DNA from 2 places in the Vibrio sp. VB16 genome. Region 2 is predicted to be linked to the other one. Evidence: riboswitches for the same ligand, from Rfam matches in the RefSeq annotation. Region 2 holds a riboswitch; the other holds the start of a gene.
What was found. A riboswitch is a leader RNA that binds a small molecule or an ion and turns the genes downstream of it on or off. The one in region 2 is predicted to bind lysine.
Positions count from the first base shown of each region.

Region 1: another riboswitch for lysine. It lies ahead of IUZ65_RS10785 (Na+/H+ antiporter NhaC family protein); the one in region 2 lies ahead of lysC (lysine-sensitive aspartokinase 3).

Region 1 is NZ_CP087590.1:2,390,865-2,398,141, reverse strand. It holds gene dinG (ATP-dependent DNA helicase DinG) at 1-205, opposite strand, end outside; gene IUZ65_RS10805 (porin) at 846-1,754, shown strand; gene IUZ65_RS10800 (DUF2057 family protein) at 1,914-2,582, shown strand; gene IUZ65_RS10795 (inosine/guanosine kinase) at 2,746-4,050, shown strand; gene IUZ65_RS10790 (H-NS family histone-like protein) at 4,122-4,529, opposite strand; lysine riboswitch at 4,895-5,074, shown strand; gene IUZ65_RS10785 (Na+/H+ antiporter NhaC family protein) at 5,171-6,766, shown strand; His leader region at 6,865-6,986, shown strand; gene hisG (ATP phosphoribosyltransferase) at 7,097-7,277, shown strand, end outside.
Region 2 is NZ_CP087590.1:3,297,898-3,305,174, forward strand. It holds gene IUZ65_RS15015 (PglL family O-oligosaccharyltransferase) at 1-779, shown strand, start outside; gene IUZ65_RS15020 (pyridoxal-phosphate-dependent aminotransferase family protein) at 808-1,929, opposite strand; lysine riboswitch at 2,150-2,327, shown strand; gene lysC (lysine-sensitive aspartokinase 3) at 2,428-3,786, shown strand; gene metH (methionine synthase) at 3,902-7,277, opposite strand, start outside.

The sequences.
Region 1 (7,277 bases), 910 kb from region 2:
CCATCAAATAGGCGAGGGACTTGCCTATTCCCGTTCCCGCTTCCGCCACTATTATACGATTTTTTTTATGGTAGTCCCCTGACAACGTTTTCGCTATTTCTGCAACCAAATAGTTTTGTGCTCGTCTAGGGACGAAATCATCTAATTGGTGTTGTAGGTTTTGATAGCTATCGCGAATCGATTTTTGGACTTTAGGATTATGCATAACACGGCCAACTTTTGAGAATGGCGCAGTCTAGCACAGCAAAGTCCTGCGCTCTATTGCTCGAGAATATGTGAGTACTATCACGAAGCATATTAATGTGACGTTATTATTACCCATTTCATTTAGATAAGAATTTATTTTTATTGGCTATTTATCGTGTTTATCAGGAGATTTGAATCACAAATTTAGTTCTTTTATAACTAAAACTGGATCAAGCTCACAAAAAAAAACTGAACCTTCTTGGATGCTACGTTAGGAGAACATGATGTAATATAAATATCTTTTTACTGCTATTTAATAGGCATTTAATGCTGCTAATGACCTATTATTTAATTGTAATCGATATTATTAACCATATCCATCCTATCGGAATAGGTTTGATTTTAGCGCGAATGGTGGAGTAAATAATTACTTTACCAAATGAAATTAATCCTAACCTATTGTTTTATAATAATTTATGTATTTTTATTTTTATTTTTTTAGGTGTTTGACATAAGGCGATTTCTTTTGCAATCTAGGTTCGAAATTTAGTGGTGATGACGGATAGCCAATTTGGTAAAACGTTGTCACCAATAAAATAAAAAAAAGGAAACCAAAAAAGGATTTCCTAAATTTTCTTAAGAAAAGGCAGTGGTTTACTATGAAAAAGACTCTATTAGCATTATCAGTACTTCTTGCGTCAACGGCAGCTAACGCAAGCATCGAAGTTTACAACAAAGACGGCGCTACAGTTAACATCGGCGGCGACCTAGAAGTTGTTTATGTTAAAGGTACTGACGACGGTTCTCATGTTGAGCAGCAAATCCAAGATGCTGACATCAAATTTGATGTTCGCTACGCAGTAAGTGATGAGCTTTCTGTTGGTGGTTACTGGGAATTCCAAGGTGACACTGACAATACTACTCAGGGCGGTAGCTCAGCTATGGGTGATGTTTACTTTGCATTCTACACTGCATCTGCTGGTTCTTTCAAAGTTGGTGACCTATGTAGCATCGGTGATGATCTAGGTCTTGGTAATGACTTCCAGTTCGGTGTTACTTCTACAGTTGACCAAGCTGACGTTTGTGGCGACGAAACTGTACGTTGGGATTACTCTAGCGACATGTTCTACGTATCAGCTGCATACCGTGATGACCAACGTTCTGATGACACAAAACCTGATCTTGCAGACATTAAAGCTGGACTTACAATGGCTGGCTTTAACCTAATGGGTTACTACGGTACTTCAAACAAAGCTGAACAAGATACTTTTGCTTTAGAAGCTAGCTACGCATTCTCTGCTGCTAACATCGGTCTTGGCTACTACGACGTAGAAGATTCAGGCAGCGTAATCGCACTAACAGGTGACTACACTATCGAGAAAGTAACACTTTCTGCAGGTGTTGATTTAGTTGACCCTGAAGCAGCTGGTTCTGACGACGTTACTAACTACTTCGTTAACGCAGGTTACGCAATTGCTCCAGCTACAACGCTTTACGCTGAAATTGGCGGCAACGACGTAGACGATAGCGAAGTTGGCTATGCTGTAGGCGCTAAAGTAGAATTCTAATCTGAAACTCTAGTTTCAAATAGAATCCAAAAAAACCACCCGTAGGGTGGTTTTTTTATTGCGTGAATAAATACCGTCTATGGGCTTGGCTCTACTACTTAGAATCGGTATCATGAAGCGGAATGACAATTTTAGTGTTTGAATAAATTAAGGAATAATATGAAACGCATATTCTATGTGCTAATTGGTTTAGTGCTATCAGGTGCAGTATCGTCAGCTGAGTTGATTCCAGGTAAAAATATACGGGTTTTGGTAATAAATGAACAAGAACCTGAATCTTGGAGTGGCCCCTACGAGTTAAAGGATGGGTTTACTCAGGTGGTAGTAAAAGTATCTGCGCGGCTCGGAAAAGGTTCAAGTAAGAAAGTGTTTGACTCTGCCCCATTCATAATGATGTTTGAAACCAATGGACAAGACTTAGAAATTATTGCACCTCAAATGAACAATTATGAGTGGGCAACTCGACATTTTGAAGGCGTACCAAAAATGAGATTGGTCGATTCGAATGGGGATGTAGAATATACCTACCAGAAACTCGAAGGCAAAGATGGCTTTATGCCGTACCAAGATGTTGATGAACTTGTTGTAGAGCACAACGAGAACAACGCCATCTTCTTCGGTAGCGAGGCTGAAATTACCGCGAAAGCGGAATTAGCAGCAGTTGCAGCAACAACCGCTGCGGCAGGAAGTTCTGTTGGGAATGAGAGCGCTGCAAAAGGAAGTTTATCTGGCAGCAGTGTTAACCTCGATCAACTAAAAGCTTGGTATCTAAAAGCCTCTAAAGCCGAGCGTAAAGAATTCCGTAGATGGATGATTGACCAAGAATAATCCTCCATTTATACCAAACCGTCAATAATTTGTTATTGGCGGTTTTTTATTGTCTGAATATTATTCCTAATACGGAAACGTTTGCTTTTTACCGTCATATTGCTGTTATAAATAACAAAGGCTAGAATTGGACATACGCCCTTACTAGCAGCAGAACCTTTCTATGAAATTTCCCGGTCAACGCAAATCTAAACACTACTTTCCCGTTAATGCGCGCGATCCTTTAGTGACTCAAGTACAAACTAATAAAAGGATGACAAGAACGCATATCATTGGGATTGATCAAACATTAGTGGATATCGAAGCTCGAGTGCCCGATCATTTCATCGAAAAATATGGTCTCAGTAAAGGTCATTCGCTGGTTATTGATGACGAAACAGCGGAGGCACTTTATCAGCAACTAAAACGCGATGAACTGATAAGCAATGAGTTTGCGGGTGGAACGATAGGAAATACGCTACATAATTATTCCGTTCTTGCTGATGACAAATCGACCCTGTTGGGTGTGATGAGCAAAGACATTGAAATCGGCAGCTATGGGTATCGCTATTTGTGTAATACCTCTAGCCGTATGGATCTTAACTACCTTCAATCAGTCACTGGCGCGATTGGACGCTGTTTTGCGTTGATATCGGACAACGGTGAACGAACCTTCGCTATAAGTGAAGGACAGATGAATCAGCTGCGTCCAGATAGTATCCCTGAATCGATTTTTGAAAATGCTTCTGCTTTGGTGTTAACGGCGTATTTGGTCCGTTGTAAAGAAGGCGACCCGATGCCGGATGCAACAATGCGAGCGATAGAGTACGCCAAAAAATATCATGTCCCTGTGGTGCTTACGCTTGGTACAAAGTTTGTTATTCAAGATGACCCACTGTTTTGGCAACAGTTTTTAAACGACCATGTGTCAGTTGTTGCGATGAACGAAGACGAAGCCGAGGCGCTCACCGGTAATGCAGACCCTCTGTTAGCAGCAGACAAGGCGTTGGATTGGGTTGACTTAGTATTGTGTACCGCGGGCCCTGTAGGGCTGTTTATGGCTGGTTATACCGAAGAGAGTGCCAAAAGACCAACCACGTTGCCACTGTTGCCTGGCGCTATCGCGGAGTTCAATGAATTCGAGTTTAGTCGACCAACCATCAAGGATGCGTGTGAGTCACCAATCAAGGTTTATTCGCATATTGCGCCTTATATGGGAGGACCTGAAAAAATTAAAAATACCAATGGAGCAGGGGATGCGGCACTTTCTGCGTTGTTGCATGATATGGCTGCAAATAGATATCACAAAGAAAATGTGCCAAATTCAAGTAAGCATCAATACCCTTATTTAACGTATTCCTCGTTCTCTCAAGTGTGTAAATATTCAAACAGAGCGAGCTATGAAGTATTAGTACAACATTCCCCCCGATTATCAAGAGGATTACCTGAGCGCGAAGATAGTTTAGAGGAAGCGTATTGGGAGAGATAATAGTTGTTGTATTAATAGGATGATAAAAAAAGAGCTCCCTAGGGAGCTCTTAATAATTTAATTCATTTACTTTAGATAAGGAAATCATCTAAAGGTTTACCAGCATCAAGCTGCGATTGGATAGTAGATGGTGTTCTACCTTGACCTGTCCAAGTTTTTTCTTCGCCATTTGTATCAACATATTTATATTTAGCTGGGCGAGGTTCGCGCTTCTTGCGAGTTTTTGTTTTGGTTTCGCCAGATAATGCAGAAATTAAATCTTCAACATCAATGCCATCTTTTGCAATCATCTGGGCATATTCAGCTAGCTTAGCTTCTCTTTCTGCTAATGCTGCTTTTTCTTCGTCTGCTGCTGAACGACGTTCTTCAACAACGACGGTAAGTTTTTCTAGGGCTTCTTCTAATTGCTCAAAAGTTAATTCGCGAGCAAAGGCACGCAGACTACGAATATTGAGCAGCGTTTTTGTAAGTTCTGACATGTTTACTTCCATTTGATTATTATTAAACATCATAATAATAACAGCCAAATTAAATAATACCAAATTATTTAGAATTAAATTATATATATCGTACTATTCTCGCGACAGAATAATATAAATTTTTGTAAATTGACCTCATATTTCCAATTCTGCGAACTGATATTTTGACATTCCTCTGACATTATTACGTAACCATTTAAAAAATAGTGTATATCAGCCATATTGAATTCTATGGACATATCTATCGAACGAAATGCATTGTGATGGCTTTTTATGTTGCAAAAGATGGTCAAATCCGTACAATTGCGCGCACCTTATTCAGTTTCTAGGTTTATATAAGAATTTTTCCTTATATCCTAGCTGTTTACTGAGGTAGAGGAGCAATAACTATCAGTACATTCTATTGGGGTGATGCCAATGAATAGTCTAGAAAGGAGTTATTGCCGAAGTGAGTGCGTTTATCAAGCCGCTTGCTGGGGTCGTATTTAATAATTACGACACTGCCATAGTGTATTTTTTATTAACTATGGAGCGCTACTGTGGGTTGGAAAACTGTTGGTTTTCTTTCACTTATCATTAACATATCCACATTTTACATGTTAATTCTGCAGTAGATCTCTAACCAATCGGTTTTGTAGATCATGAATTTAGTAGACTTTGCTTCGTCACCCTTATCGTTATTACCACCTTTAATGGCTTTAGGCCTTGCTGTCGTTACCCGCCGTGTATTAGTTTCCTTGGGTATTGGTATAGTATTAGGCGCCTTACTCCTTGCGGACTATTCCATATCAAACTCCTTTAGCTATATAGGCACTACGGTCAAAGGTGTATTTGTCGAGGATGGAGGTATCAATACTTGGAATATGAGTATTGTTGCCTTTTTAGTCATCCTTGGAATGATGACCGCGTTATTAACTCTATCTGGAGGCACTCGGGCGTTCGCTCTTTGGGCTCAGACACGAGTGAAAAGTAAACGTGGTTCACAATTGCTCGCCGCCTTTTTAGGTGTATTTATATTTGTCGATGATTATTTCAATAGCCTCGCTGTTGGCGCGATCTCACGCCCTGTCACCGACCGTTACAATGTGTCACGGGCAAAGTTGGCCTATATTTTAGATTCAACCGCAGCGCCTATGTGTGTATTAATGCCTGTCTCTAGTTGGGGCGCGTATATAATGACTATTATTAGCGGTATTCTAGTCAGCCATGGGCTAACTGAATATTCAGCTTTGGGTGCCTATTTACGTTTAGTACCAATGAATTTCTATGCGGTATTCGCATTATTGATGGTGTTTGCTGTTGCATGGTTTCAATTAGATATTGGTGCAATGAGTAAACATGAACATGAAGCGTCCCTAAACAATAAATCCACTTCTGATGAAAGCAGTTCTGAAGCTTTAGAATTAAATGAAGAGCTCGATATCGTAGAAAGTGAATATGGAAAAGTGTCTGATTTAGTCCTTCCTATTCTATTTTTGATTATCGCAACGGTTGTGTCGATGATATATACCGGAAGCACAGCATTAGAATCTGACGGTAAAATGTTTTCAGTGCTAGGGGCATTTGAAAATACCGATGTTGGTCGCTCGCTCGTATATGGAGGCTTAGCCGGACTAACTATTGCATTATTTACCGTCTTCAAGCAGAAATTACCGATAGCCGATATTGCTAATACAGTTTGGATCGGCGCTAAATCTATGTTTAGCGCTATATTAATATTGATTTTTGCATGGTCGATAGGCTCGGTTATCGGTGACATGAAAACAGGGGCTTATTTGTCTTCTTTAATCCAAGGCAATATTAGCGTCCATTGGTTACCTGTCATTTTATTTTTATTGTCTGGGTTAATGGCATTCTCTACAGGAACATCATGGGGAACGTTTGGGATAATGTTACCGATAGCAGGCGATATGGCCGGTGCGACAGACTTAACAATGATGTTGCCTATGCTGAGTGCTGTTTTGGCCGGTTCAGTCTTCGGTGACCACTGTTCACCAATTTCAGATACGACTATATTGTCATCTACGGGGGCCGGTTGTAATCATATCGACCACGTTGCGACTCAGTTGCCTTATGCCATTACTGTCGCGCTTGTCTCTAGTGTCGGTTTTATTGTTCTTGGATTGACGAATTCTGTCGCAACGTCATTCGCTACTGCCTTTATTGCATTCGTGATTGCCTGCTTTGTATTGTCGACGATATCTAAAGCAAAAAGCCTACAGATGCAAAATGCGTAAAAAAAACGAATTTTTAGGTTGAAAATTGAATCGAGCTTAGTTAGTGTGTTTATAAGCGAAAGGAACTAAGAAATTATGCGTATATTTGTAATGAACATTCACCACCATCATCATCCTGAGTAGTCTTTCGGGCGGTGTACGCATACCCGGGAGATAATAAATCCCGGAGGTCAAATCAAAGATTCGAACCCTCGGGAAATAAAAACCCCGAGGGTTTTTTGGTTTTAGATGTTTCAACGTATTTATGTACAAAATCGCGCCAGTAATTTGTAATTCAAAGCGAAATTAGAATTTAGAAAAATAACGAATATTCAGACAGGGAATAGAATAATGCAAACACAACGACTCAGAATTGCCATCCAGAAAAAAGGCCGCCTAAGTAAAGAATGCCAAGAACTGCTTAAAAAGTGTGGTGCTAAGTTTAATTTGATGGGTGAGCGTTTAGTTGTCCATACAGAAAATATGCCTATCGATTTACTACTTGTGCGTGATGATGACATCCCTGGGTTGG
Region 2 (7,277 bases):
TTTATTGGGGAATAGAAGGAGGGCTGATTCCAATTGTGGGTATTTTCCTTGCGATGATAATGGTGCTGTTCAAAATATACTCTGCACGTAGAGGAACTCGATTAGCCATATTTAGCCTATTTATACCTATAGTGTTGCATAGCCAGATGGGCGCACCTTTTTATCATTCCGCTATTCACTGGTTGGTTTTCATCATACTTTTATATTGGATCGATCAAAGAACCTCAAAATACAAAATCCACTCTATTTCTAAGGTTACCAAGGTTCTGATAAGAAGCACTAGCTTTGTTGTTCCAACGATCACATCTGCTTATATGCTGATGGCATTACAAACAAACATGACATTGTTTAGGTTTGAACACTCTTTTCCAAAAGACTCAAGAATTCTGACACAAACCGCCTATCCCATATCGCAACAATTGCGCTACGAGTGGAATCTATACAGTGCCTCTCTTAAGCAGGGATTATTAACTGATGATGCGCTTGCCATCAAACAATACATAGTCTGGGCTTTACAAGCTATTAGACAAAAACCTCAAGAACTATATTACAGCAATCTGATCATGGCCTATTTAGGTTTAGGTGAAATAAGCAAAGCAAATCAAATACGTTCAGAAGCCAGTTTCTTGTTTCCAAATCATGATTTTTCGACTATAGACATAGAGCCTATTGTTGTAGGTGAAGAACTCAACCAAAATACTGAGAAGAATGTGATTGAAGAGGAGAGCATTTCAGTTGACTTTGATACCGAAAAAAAAGAGGGGACGACTAAAAAGTAGAGTGGTACAAACCACCCTACTTACGAGTTTATTGGTGTAAAGTCTCGTCTAATGCTTTTAGACATAGAGCCACGTTTTCATTTCTCGAGGCATATCCCATCAATCCGATACGCCATGTCTTTCCAGCTAATGCTCCCAAACCGGCACCTATTTCTAAGTTATACTCATTCAGTAACGTTGCTCTAACTGCGCCATCGTCTACCCCTTCAGGTATATATACGGCGTTGAGTTGTGGCAGTCGATAATCTTCATCTACTACAAATTGAATCCCCATTAACTCTAAACCATTCTTCAATTTTTCATGCATGGCCTGATGCCGTTTCCATGCATTTTCTAATCCTTCATTTTTTAGTAACAACAAGGCTTCATGTAGTGCATAAAGGCTATTTACAGGTGCGGTGTGATGATAACTACGTTTACCTTCACCACTCCAGTAACCCAAAACTAAACTTTGATCTAAAAACCAACTCTGCACAGGTGACTTTCTATTTTGAATGCGCTGAATAGCCGCTGCAGAAAAAGTCAAAGGAGATAGACCAGGCACACAGGACAGACATTTTTGACTACCAGAATACACCGCATCTAATCCCCATTCGTCTACTTTCAACGGCACGCCTCCAAGCGAAGTCACCGCATCAACAATGGTCAAGACCCCTCGCTCTTGCGCTAAAGAAGCCAAAGCTTGTGCGTCACTGAGAGCGCCTGTAGAGGTTTCAGCATGTACGAAGGCTAAAATTTTTGCATCAGGGTTAGCGTCAAGGGCATCTCTTACTTTTCTAACATCAACAGGTTCGCCCCATTCATTATCAACCACGACAGCTTCACCACCGCAGCGGATGACATTCTCACGCATCCTTTCACCAAACACACCATTTCGGCATACAACCACTTTATCACCAGCTTCTACTAGGTTGACAAAACAAGCTTCCATACCAGCACTGCCCGGTGCAGATACCGCAATAGTAAACGTGTTCTCTGTTTGGAAAGCGTATTTAAGAAGCTGTTTTAGTTCATCCATCATATTGATGAATAATGGGTCAAGATGCCCTATCGTTGGACGGCTCAACGCTTGCAAAACTTGCGGTGAAATATCTGAAGGACCGGGCCCCATTAATGTTCTATGAGGAGGTATAAAGCTCTGTATCGTCATAATTATTCCTTTTATAAGACGTGTAGGGTATTAAAGACTAACTCATAATTCATCATCCAACAATTCGACTCTAGTATAGAGGTCAAACCACTTGATAAAGAACCGTTTGTAAGTTGTATAAATACTGGGCAAATATTCGTTTTAACAATTGACATTTAGACGTCAACATCGTTCAATGAATAGGTCTGGATTTTTTGAACTTGATTTAGATAATTCGCTTTATAGCAGAAGAGGAGCATTGCCCAGGCAGGTGTTTTGTGGAGCCTTAACTCCGAGACAAAGCATTCAGGGGGAGCAGTGCCGAGATGACACTTCATTGAGTGTGAATGATCATCGGTTGAGTAGGCTGAATCCTACCAATTGTCACCAACCTTGTTTGGTGAAGAGCTTCTGAGGTCCGCATCCATGTCTAATGCTTTTCCTCTGCTCTAGTAATCTCTCTTCAATATAACAAAAATAGAAATACTGTTAATTTGAATACATACAGGGAGAAATGCCGTGAGCGCATTCAATGTAGCAAAATTTGGTGGCACAAGCGTTGCCAGCTTTGAAGCCATGAGCCGTTGTGCTGAGATAATCGAGAATAATCCAAACACAAAACTTATCGTCATTAGTGCTTGCTCTGGTGTGACAAATTTGTTGGTTGAGTTGGCAAATGGTGTTCAAGACGAACAACGTCGTCGTATTGTCATTGAACAACTTGAAGATATCCATTATGCCATTATTGACAAACTCGCCGACCCTTTAGAAACAGAACAAGCCGTCGCCTCTTTATTAAAGAGCGTGGCATCGGCTGCTGAAGCCGCATCATTCCAAAGTAGCGATAAGCTCACAGACCACATGGTTGCTTATGGCGAACGGATGTCAACCCACTTGCTTACTCAAATACTAAGAGAGCGAGGTCTAAATGCTGCACGTTTTAACATTCGCGATATAATGAGAACCAACAGCGTTTACGGAAAAGCAGAACCTGAATTAGATTCGGTTGCCAGCTTAGCACAAAAAAAACTCATCCCTTTATGTCGCGATTATGTTGTCGTTACACAAGGCTTTATTGGCGCTGATATAGATGGTAATACGACGACATTTGGTCGTGGTGGCAGTGACTATAGTGCCGCATTAATCGCGGAATCTGTTGAAGCCTCAGGCCTAGAGATATGGACCGATGTTCCTGGTATTTACACGACAGACCCACGCATAGTAGCGAAGGCTGCACCCATCCCTGAAATTAGTTTCAGCGAAGCCTCCGAAATGGCAAACTTCGGAGCCAAAATACTACACCCATCAACATTAGTTCCCGCTTTACGCCATGGTATTCCCGTGTTCGTAGGCTCGTCTAAAGAACCAGAAAAAGGAGGAACGTGGATCAGACAAGAAGTTAGAAGTTCACCGCTGTTTAGAGCGTTAGCATTACGCGGAAACCAAACCATGGTAACGCTGCGTAGTCCGAATATGTTTCAAGCGTATGGATTTTTAGCCGACGTGTTTAAAATTCTAGCGAAGTATAAGATTTCCGTTGATCTGATCACTACGTCAGAAGTAAGTGTATCGCTTACCCTTGACCAAACGAACACCTCTGGTGGCGCGCCAGAACTACCTAGTGACGCTCAAAAAGAACTTGAAGAACTTTGTACTGTAGAAGTTGAACAAAACCTCTGTTTGGTCGCACTTATTGGCAACAATATGAGTGAATGTAAAGGTTACGCAAAAAAAGTATTCAGTACGCTAGAAGACTTCAATCTGCGTATGATTTGCTATGGTGCTAGTCCGCACAATTTGTGTTTCTTAGTACGCTCAGTCGATTCCCGTCGAGCCGTTCAGGATCTACATAGAGAATTATTCGAACTACGCGAGTAATGGACTTCGAATAAAAAAGGCTTGGTATCTTTAGCCAAGCCTTTTTATTCACCGTTATTTATCTTCTTTCATGCCGTCAAAGACGGTTATTTTCGCCTAGCAATAGCTTTCACTACTAGCCGATGTTAGGGCCTAACCACTTTTCAGCATCAAGAATATTCCAACCTTTACGCTCTGCATAATCTTCAACCTGATCTTGTTGTATCTGAGCAACAGCAAAAAATCGCGAATCAGGGTGTGAAAAATACCAACCAGAAACTGAAGCTCCAGGCCACATTGCATAACTGGACGTCAAAGACATACCAATCGCTTCTTCAACATTAAGAAGCTCCCATAGAGCACCTTTTTCTGTATGCTCAGGACAAGCTGGGTAACCAGGTGCAGGCCTAATACCTTGGTATTTCTCTCTAATAAGATCTTCGTTGGATAATGTCTCCTCGGGAGAGTAACCCCAAACCTCTTTACGCACTTTTTCATGCAAACATTCAGCAAACGCTTCTGCTAATCGATCGGCCACAGCCTGAACCATGATTGCATTGTAGTCATCACCATCCGCTTTAAACTTATCGGCCAGTTCGCGCTCACCAATACCACCTGTAACCGCAAACCCTCCAATCCAATCCTTTTTACCACTAGATTTGGGGGCAATATAGTCACTCAAACAATAGTTAAAGCCTTTAGGCTTTTCTGTCTGCTGACGTAAATTGTGTAGTACTTTAGCAACTTGAGTACGTGATTCATCCGTATACACTTCGATATCGTCACCAATACTTGCGGCAGGAAGTAAAGCACAAATGCCACTTGCTTTAAGTAAGCCTTCGCGTTCTATTTTGTCCAACCATTCATTCGCATCATCAAATAACCTTTTCGCCTCTTCACCGACTTCTTCATGTTCAAAAATCTTAGGGTACTTACCCATAAGCGTCCATGTCATAAAGAAAGGAGTCCAATCTATATAACGTCTCAAGCTGGCTACATCAAAATTTTCAAAAACGTGCACGCCTATTTTTTCAGGTTCTGGAGGGGTATAATTCTGCCAGTCAATCACAACTTTATTGTCTCTTGCTCTTTGCAATGAAACAGGCTTTGTACGAGGTTTTTTACGATTATGTTGATCTCGAACTTTGACATAGTCTTGTTCAACTTTTTCGACAAACGCTGGACGCAATTCATCCGAAAGTAATGATGAGCAAACACCAACAGCACGCGAAGCATTATTTACGTAAACAACTGGATGGCTATAATTCTGTTCAATCTTGACAGCAGTATGGGCTTTCGATGTCGTCGCGCCACCGATTAGAAGTGGAAGATCGAATCCCTGTCGTTCCATCTCTTTGGCTACATGCACCATTTCATCTAGCGAGGGAGTAATCAAGCCAGACAAACCAATAATATCGACCTTCTCTTCCTTAGCCACCTTGAGAATTTTTTCGCAAGAAACCATTACACCAAGGTCAATTATCTCGTAGTTATTACACTGTAAAACAACACCCACAATATTCTTACCGATATCGTGTACATCACCTTTAACTGTCGCAAGCAGGATTTTTCCGTTTGCGCGACTCTCTTCTTTCGAGGCATTAATGAAGGGCTCTAAATGAGCGACAGCTTGCTTCATTACCCGCGCAGATTTAACCACTTGCGGCAAAAACATTTTCCCTTCACCAAACAAATCACCAACTACATTCATGCCATCCATTAAAGGGCCTTCAATGACGTGCAGTGGCTTAGAAGCATTTACTCTTGCCTGTTCTGTATCTTCGACGATAAATTCTGTAATACCCTTAACGAGAGAATGCTCTAACCTTTTCTCTACAGGCCAACTTCGCCATTCTTGAGTAGACGAATCGTCTTCTTTACCCACGGCATTACCACGATACTCATTGGCAATGTCGAGAAGATTTTCTGTTCCCTTATCCGTTCTATTTAGAATGACATCTTCAACTGCATTACGTAGCTTTTCCGGTACGTTGTCATATATTTCCAATTGCCCAGCATTAACAATACCCATATCCATACCATTTTTAAAACAGTGGTACAGGAACACGGCGTGTATTGCTTCACGCACATAATTGTTTCCTCTAAAGGAAAAGGATACGTTAGAAACACCACCAGATATCATTGCGTATGGAAGATCGCGTTTGATATCCGCTACTGCATTAATAAAGTCTAATGCATAATTATTATGTTCATCGATACCTGTCGCAACTGCAAAAATATTTGGGTCAAAAATAATGTCTTCTGGTGGAAAACCGACTTCATCAACGAGAACATGATATGCCTCAGTACAGATTTGTAACTTGCGTTCACGTGTATCAGCTTGTCCTATTTCGTCAAAAGCCATGACAATAACAGCCGCTCCGTAACGACGGATAAGCTTAGCCTGATGGATAAATTTTTCTTTTCCTTCTTTCAGGGAAATTGAGTTAACAATACCTTTACCCTGAATACACTTCAGACCGGCCTCTATTACCTCCCATTTTGACGAATCCACCATGATAGGAACTTTAGATATTTCTGGTTCCGTCGCGCAAAGATTAAGAAAACGCACCATACACGCTTCAGAATCAAGCATCCCCTCATCCATATTAATATCGATGACCTGCGCACCACTTTCAACTTGTTGACGCGCAACGTCTAAGGCTTCATCGTAAAGCTCATCTTTGATAAGGCGCTTGAATCGAGCAGAACCTGTCACATTGGTTCGTTCTCCCACATTGACAAACAGTGTGCCTTTGTCAATGGTTACTGGCTCTAAGCCAGAAAGACGACAGGCCTTGGGGATGTCTGGCAATTGTCGAGGTTTAACCCCTTCCACCGCTAATGCCATCTGACGAATGTGTTCAGGCGTCGTCCCACAACAGCCTCCAACCATGTTTACATAGCCGCTTTCAGCCCACTCAATAATATGTTCCGCCATATCCTCTGGCGAAAGATCATATTCACCAAACGCATTAGGTAATCCTGCATTAGGGTGAACTGAAACATAGGTTTCAGAAATTCTAGACATCTCTACGACATACTGCCTAAGTTCGTCGGGCCCTAGAGCACAATTAAGGCCAAATGAGATCGGATTTACATGACGAAGCGCATTATAAAATGCCTCCGTCGTTTGACCTGAAAGCGTACGACCAGACGCATCAGTGATTGTTCCGGAGATCATTACCGGTAACGTGATATCCAGTTCTTCAAATACCGTATCGACAGCAAACGCACACGCTTTTGCATTAAGCGTATCAAATATAGTTTCGATTAGTATTAGATCTGAACCACCTCGTATAAGGGCTTTCGTCGATTCTGAGTATGCTTCTACTAGTTCATCGAAGCTGACATTACGAAACCCTGGATCATTCACATCAGGAGAAATTGAACACGTACGGTTAGTCGGCCCTAATACTCCGGCAACAAAGCGAGGCTTATTCGGTGTTTTCGTTGTCCACTCATCCGCAACCACTCTAGCCAGTTGTGCGGCCTGATAATTAATCTCTTCA